Methyloferula stellata AR4: one gene and its partner. The protein of the gene in region 2 binds, or shares a complex with, the protein of the main gene of each other region. Links are inferred from orthologs where the notes say so. Each region holds a gene or a part of one and is shown on either strand. Other genes may lie near its edges.

What was found.
Region 1: the proteins of nusB (region 2) and rpsJ are in contact, whole or in part, in a solved structure (PDB 3D3B), measured with the Escherichia coli proteins. The link is inferred for Methyloferula stellata AR4 from one-to-one orthologs.

The regions. Positions count from the first base shown.
Region 1 is NZ_ARWA01000001.1:2,987,002-2,990,311, forward strand. Bases 99-3,089 are described here. They hold rpsJ (30S ribosomal protein S10), read right to left. Parts: upstream 1,753-3,089; coding sequence 1,444-1,752; downstream 99-1,443. Other genes in these bases: rplD (50S ribosomal protein L4), read right to left, coding at 99-557; rplC (50S ribosomal protein L3), read right to left, coding at 562-1,284; tuf (elongation factor Tu), read right to left, coding at 1,867-3,057. Outside these bases: more of rplD, read right to left, coding at 1-98; fusA (elongation factor G), read right to left, coding at 3,095-3,310. UniProt on the Escherichia coli protein: Involved in the binding of tRNA to the ribosomes. Part of the processive rRNA transcription and antitermination complex (rrnTAC). The complex forms an RNA-chaperone ring around the RNA exit tunnel of RNA polymerase (RNAP).
Region 2 is NZ_ARWA01000001.1:3,100,145-3,103,404, forward strand. The notes cover bases 276-3,216. They hold nusB (transcription antitermination factor NusB), read right to left. Parts: upstream 2,011-3,216; coding sequence 1,540-2,010; downstream 276-1,539. Other genes in these bases: A3OQ_RS0115240 (YbjQ family protein), read right to left, coding at 276-307; A3OQ_RS0115245 (DUF6156 family protein), read right to left, coding at 366-707; A3OQ_RS0115250 (molybdopterin-binding protein), read left to right, coding at 987-1,535; ribH (6,7-dimethyl-8-ribityllumazine synthase), read right to left, coding at 2,010-2,501; A3OQ_RS0115265 (DinB family protein), read right to left, coding at 2,788-3,216. Outside these bases: more of A3OQ_RS0115240, read right to left, coding at 1-275; more of A3OQ_RS0115265, read right to left, coding at 3,217-3,260. UniProt on the Escherichia coli protein: Part of the processive rRNA transcription and antitermination complex (rrnTAC). The complex forms an RNA-chaperone ring around the RNA exit tunnel of RNA polymerase (RNAP).

The DNA of each region.
Region 1 (3,310 bases), 110 kb from region 2 along the record:
AGAATGTCATAGACGTTGATGCCTTGGATCGGCAGCACGTCGATATTCGGAATATTGCGCGCGGCCAGCGCGAAGTTGATCTCGGGCTCCGCGCCGTCGATGATCAGGGCATTGGTCAGGCCGAGCTTGGCGAAATGCCCGAGCAAGGCCTTGGTCTTGGCCTCGGCGACCTTGGTGTCGGCCCAGATGATCAAGCCGCCGTCCTTCACCTTAGCCGACAGCGCGTGTTTCAGCGCCAGCGCCTTCACCTTCTTGGTGAGATCATGTTCATGCGAACGCATGACCGGGCCATGCGCCTTGCCGCCGCCGCGAAACTGCGGCGCGCGCGCCGAACCATGGCGGGCATGGCCGGTGCCCTTCTGCTTGTAGAGCTTCTTGCCGGTGCGCCAGACATCGGCGCGGCCCATGGCGACATGGGTGCCGGCGCGGCGCTTGGCGAGCTGATAGCGCACCATCCGCGCGATCAGATCCTCGCGCGGCTCGAGGCCGAAAATTGCGTCTGAGAGTTCGACTGAACCCGCCGCGGCGCCGTCGAGAGAAATGACGTCGATCTTCATGGTCTCAGGCCTCCGTCGGCGCGGGTTCGGCGGGGGCCGGTTCACCACCTTCGGCGAGGCGGAACTTACCAGGCAAAGGCACATCCTTCGGCAGCGCCTTCTTGACGGCGTCGCGGATATAGATCCAGCCGCCGGAGGTGCCGGGAACGGCGCCTTCGACCAGGATCAAACCGCGCTCGACATCGGTCGAAACGACGCGAAGGTTCAAGGTCGTCACGCGTTCGACGCCGAGATGACCCGCCATTTTCTTGTTCTTGAAGGTCTTGCCGGGGTCCTGACGGCCACCGGTCGAACCATGCGAACGATGCGAAAGCGATACGCCGTGGGTGGCGCGCAAGCCGCCGAAGTTCCAGCGTTTCATCGCGCCGGCAAAGCCCTTGCCGGTGGAGGTCCCCGTCACGTCGACGAATTGGCCGACGACGAAATGATCGGCCGTGATCTCGGCACCGACCGGCAGGAACGCGTCCTCGGCGACACGGAATTCGGCGAGCTTCAATTTCGGCTCGACCTTGGCGACCGCGAAGCGGCCGCGCTCGGCCTTCGAGACATTCTTCACCTTGGCCAAGCCGATGCCAAGTTGCACCGCGCTATAGCCATTCTGTTCCTTGGTCCGATGCGCGACGACTTGACAGCCATCGAGCTTCAAGACCGTGACCGGCACATGTTCGCCAGCGTCCGTGAAGACGCGGGTCATGCCGAGCTTTTGCGCGATAACACCTGATCGCATGTTGTTCGTCCTTCAAGGCCAGAGCTTAAAGCCCGTGGCCCGGTTCATCTCTTTTGCCGTCACCGCATCGTCTTGAAACGATGCTTAATTCTACGCGTTGGAACATCATCTCGATTCGACGATGTTCCGTCCGAAGGCCGGTTCGGCCTTCGCCAGAAACTAGAGCTTGATCTCCACGTCGACACCGGCAGCGAGGTCGAGCTTCATCAAAGCGTCCACCGTCTGCGGTGTCGGGTCTACGATATCGAGGACCCTCTTATGCGTCCGGATCTCGAACTGTTCGCGCGACTTCTTGTCGACGTGCGGCGAACGGTTCACTGTGAACTTCTCGATCCGCGTCGGTAAAGGGATCGGGCCGCGGACCTGAGCGCCGGTGCGCTTGGCCGTGGAGACGATCTCCTTCGTCGACGAATCGAGAATCCGGTGATCGAACGCCTTGAGGCGGATGCGGATATTCTGGCCGTTCATTACATTGTTCCCTGTCGCGCAGCCATTGACCTGCCCCGCTGTTCTATTTTTCGCCCACTTCGCAAAGCGACCGAAGACAATGCCGAAAAGCCTCGCGGCCTTTCGGCATAATGATTATTCCGTGATCGAGGCGACAACGCCCGCGCCCACCGTGCGGCCGCCTTCGCGGATAGCGAAACGCAGCTTTTCTTCCATCGCGATCGGCACGATCAGCTCGACGTCCATGGTCACATTGTCGCCGGGCATGACCATTTCCGTGCCTTCCGGCAATGTGACGACACCCGTCACGTCGGTGGTGCGGAAATAGAATTGCGGGCGATAGTTCGTGAAGAACGGCGTGTGACGGCCACCTTCGTCCTTGGTGAGGATGTAAGCCTCGGCCTTGAACTTGGTGTGCGGCTTCACCGAGCCGGGCTTGCAGAGCACTTGGCCGCGCTCGACGTCTTCACGCTTGGTACCGCGCAGCAGCGCGCCGATGTTATCGCCAGCCTGACCTTGATCGAGCAGCTTGCGGAACATTTCGACGCCGGTCACGGTCGTCTTGACGGTCGGCTTCAAGCCGACGATCTCGATTTCCTCGCCGACCTTGATGATGCCGCGCTCGACGCGGCCGGTCACGACCGTGCCGCGGCCGGAGATCGAGAACACGTCTTCGACCGGCATCAGGAAGGGCTGATCGATCGGACGTTCCGGCTGCGGAATATAGGCATCGACCGTTTCCATCAGCTTCAGAACGGCGTCATGGCCGATTTCCGGGTTGCGGTTTTCAAGCGCGCAAAGCGCCGAACCCTTGGTGATCGGAATATCGTCACCGGGGAAATCGTATTTCGACAGAAGCTCGCGGACCTCAAGCTCGACGAGCTCGAGGAGTTCGGCGTCGTCGACCATGTCGACCTTGTTCATGAACACGACCAGCGCCGGCACGCCGACCTGACGGGCAAGCAGGATGTGCTCGCGCGTTTGCGGCATCGGGCCGTCAGCCGAAGACACGACGAGGATCGCGCCGTCCATCTGGGCCGCGCCGGTGATCATGTTCTTCACATAGTCGGCGTGGCCGGGGCAATCGACATGCGCGTAATGGCGGTTCTTGGTCTCGTATTCGACATGCGCCGTCGAGATCGTGATGCCGCGCGCCTTCTCTTCCGGCGCCTTGTCGATTTGATCATAGGCCGTGAAGGTCGCGCCGCCCGATTCCGCCAAAACCTTGGTGATCGCCGCCGTTAGCGACGTCTTGCCATGATCGACGTGCCCGATTGTACCGATGTTACAATGCGGTTTGTTGCGCTCGAATTTTTCCTTGCCCATCGTCCGGCTCCTTTAAAAACTCAACTGTGCAGGCACATCAGGCGTATTTTGCCTGGACCTTCGCGGCCTCACCCGCGGGAACTTGTTCGTAGTGATCGAATTGCATCGAGTAGTTGGCGCGGCCCTGGCTGAAGGACCGCAACTGATTCACATAGCCAAACATATTGGCGAGCGGGACCATCGCATTGATGATAACCGCGTTGCCGCGCATGTCCTGGCCTTGCACCTGACCGCGCCGCGACAGAAGATCGCC
Region 2 (3,260 bases):
CCCAGACAGCCGTGCCATAGGCCAGGACTTCGGTTATGCCGTCCATGATCTCATTGGCATCGTAGCGCATGGCGACGATGGCATTGGCGCCGGCCTGCCCCGCATGTTCGCACATATGGTCGAAGGCTTCCTGCCGCGCCGTCTCGGCCAGGTAGACATAGGCACCGATCTTGCCACCGAACATTGAGCGAAGTCCGCCCAAAAAATTGCCGATGAGATTGCGCGAGCGCACGGTAATGCCGCGCACGACGCCGAGATGCCGGACGATGCGATAGCCCGAGATGTCATTCGTGGTCGAGACCATCATGGCTCTATCCGGCCGGCTTAACTTTCGGCGTCCGAAAATCGGACTTACCATCTCAGAGTCATTCCTCGACGGCAATCATGTTTCCGGCTTCGTCATATTCGAGGAAGGTGGTCACATCGTCCATCATGATCTCGGCCGATTTCAACAGGCCGCTCGGATGATAATCATAATAATGCGACAGTTCGATCGCCGAATAGACCATCTTCTCGAAGCCGATCATCCGGTCGTCCTTGTCGAAATAGGCGATGATGAACGTATTGCGGTTACTCAAATCCTTCTCTTCGAGCGGATTGACCATTCTGACCGGCAGTTTGATGCCCGTATAGGAGACGAAATAACGGCTGCACACCGCACCTTCCGGCATGGTCAGCACCACTGGCTCTTCGGCTTCTTCCGCCATTCGCCCTCTCCCCGGGATCGTTCGTCCATCAACACATGTTTGGACGCCTGAATCACTTGCGGGAAGCGAGGCGGGTCCGTTTTAAATTTCTAAGGGTCTCCGCGGCGCAAGGCAAGTTCGGCCTCCGGGACCGAGGGCCGCCACATGCGGCGCGGCGCGCCCGTCCGCGACCTCGTTCCGGCCCTGCCCTATATGGAAGTAACATATAACGTGATTTATCGGTCATAGGCCAAAGGCATAGTATTGCAGAGTGTATCGCGGATCGAGTTGGAGATTGGCATGGCCGCAAAGCGCCTCGACATTTTTCATTCCCTGGCCTGCGCCGCGTCGCTTGTCCTCCTGGCAGGCGCGGTCCAAGCGGAAGGGCTGGCACCCAGCCCCGCCTTTCCGCTGGTCAAGGCGGCCGCGACCGAGGGGCCACAAAGCACGCAATTTGCGCTCGACGGACTGGTGATGACACCCGCGACCTATGACCGCGCGGCCCTGGCCGCGCTGCCGCAGTCGACGCTCAAAGTCGGCGATATCACCTATAGCGGCGTCTCGCTTTGGACGCTGTTGAGCAAGGCCGACATCGTCACGCATCCCGATATCAAAAACGACATCTTGCGCGAATTCGTGGTCGCAACTGCGAGCGACGGCTACATGCTCGTGATCTCGCTCGGCGAAATCGATCCCGATTTCGGCAATCAGCCCTGTCTCATCGCCACGCAGCGCGACGGCGCCGATTTCACCTCCGGCGGCTTCGCGCGTCTGGTGTTTCCAAACGACGTCAAAAAGGGCCGCTGGGTCATCAATCTGACTGGGCTGAAAGTGTCGGAAGCCCCGTGAAAAATCACGAAGATGGGCGCGGCTCGAATTCCGCGGCGCGCAGATGCCGCGCCATATGGTCGAGCACGGCATTGATCATGCCGGCCTCTTCCAGCCCAAAAAACGCGCCGGCGACATCGACATATTCCTTGATGACGACGCGGGCGGGAACGTCGGTGCGCTTCTTCAGCTCATAGGCGCCGGCACGGAGGATCGCACGCAAAACGGAATCGACGCGCGCCAGAGGCCAGCCTTCCACCAAAGTCTTGTCGATCAGCCGATCGAGCGGGCCTTGATCTTCGAGTACGCCCGACAAGACATCGCGAAAAAACGCGACTTCGGCATCATTATACTGTTCACCCTCGATTTCATTGCCGAGCCAGAAGGCTTCGAATTCGGCGAAGACCTCGTTCAAGCCTTTTTCCGTGACCTCCATTTCATAGAGGGCCTGGACGGCCGCAAGCCTCGCAGCGGAGCGCTCGATCGCTTTCGCCATCAAAGCGCTCCCGCTTTGCGTTTGAGACGATAGAGCGCGAGCGCCGCGCGGGCCGCATCGCCGCCTTTGTCGCCTTGCTCCGGATCGGCGCGGACGATCGCCTGGGTTTCGTTTTCCACGGTAAGAACGCCGTTTCCAAATGCAAGCTTACGCGCGACGGCGAGATCGGTCAGGGCGCGCGCGCTTTCGTTCGAGACGATTTCGAAATGATAGGTCTCGCCGCGGATCACGCAGCCAAGCGCGATCGCGCCATGATAAGGTTCGGATGTCGCACTCGCCCCATCGAACAGAGCCGCCAGCGCGATCGGAATTTCGAGCGCGCCGGGCACGCTGACGACATGGACATGCGCGCCGGCCTTCGCGAAGGCCCGTTTCGCACCTTCGAGCAGCATGGCGCCAATATGATCATAGAACCGCGCCTCGACAATGAGGAAGCGGGCGCCTTCGACGCCTTCATCCTCTGAAGCGGGTGATCGGTTCGGTTCGGCCATTTCATACTCTGGAAAACGATAGATCACGTTCCATGATTTTGGATCGAATCGATCCAAAATCATGGAACGTGATCGATTCAATAAGTTAGAGCGGGATGCGGGCGCAAAACCGCTTACACTTTTGCTCATCCCGCTCTAGAGGCCCGAAACGCGTTATAACCGCTTCGATCGCTGGCCCGTGAGTAACAAGCGCGGCTTCCATGTGCAAGCCAGACAGTCGCGGCATTCCGCCTTCCGCGACACATGAGCATAGTCTCGAAAAGTCAAAAGCTTATTGCGCCGGGTTTCATCCCATCCTGCGCGCGCCTATGCCTTGCTCGCGCTGAAAATTGACGAGATCGAGCGACGGCGCTTCGCTTTTGAGACTCGTCAATAGCGCGTGAACCTGACCGCGATGATGCGTCTGATGATTGAACCAATGCGCCAAGGCGGGTGCGAGCGGCTGCACGATTTCGCCGGTCGTGGTGATGGGCCGGTAGCGGATCTCGCCTGCGAGAGCTTGATCGTCGAGAGACTCGATATAAGCGATGATGCGTGCATCCTGCGCGCGGCGTGCCTGATGCAAAGCGGGTAAGGACTCGTGCAGGATCGCATCGAGGCTCGACGGAAGCGGACCTTCGCCGGTGAATCTTTGCATCCAGACAAGATCGCCGACGAGAATATGATTCAGCGTGCCATGCACCGATTTGAAGAACGCGCCTTTGTCGGCGCGATAATCCGCATCCGAAAGCCCGGCGGCGGCAGCGAAAACGCGCTCAT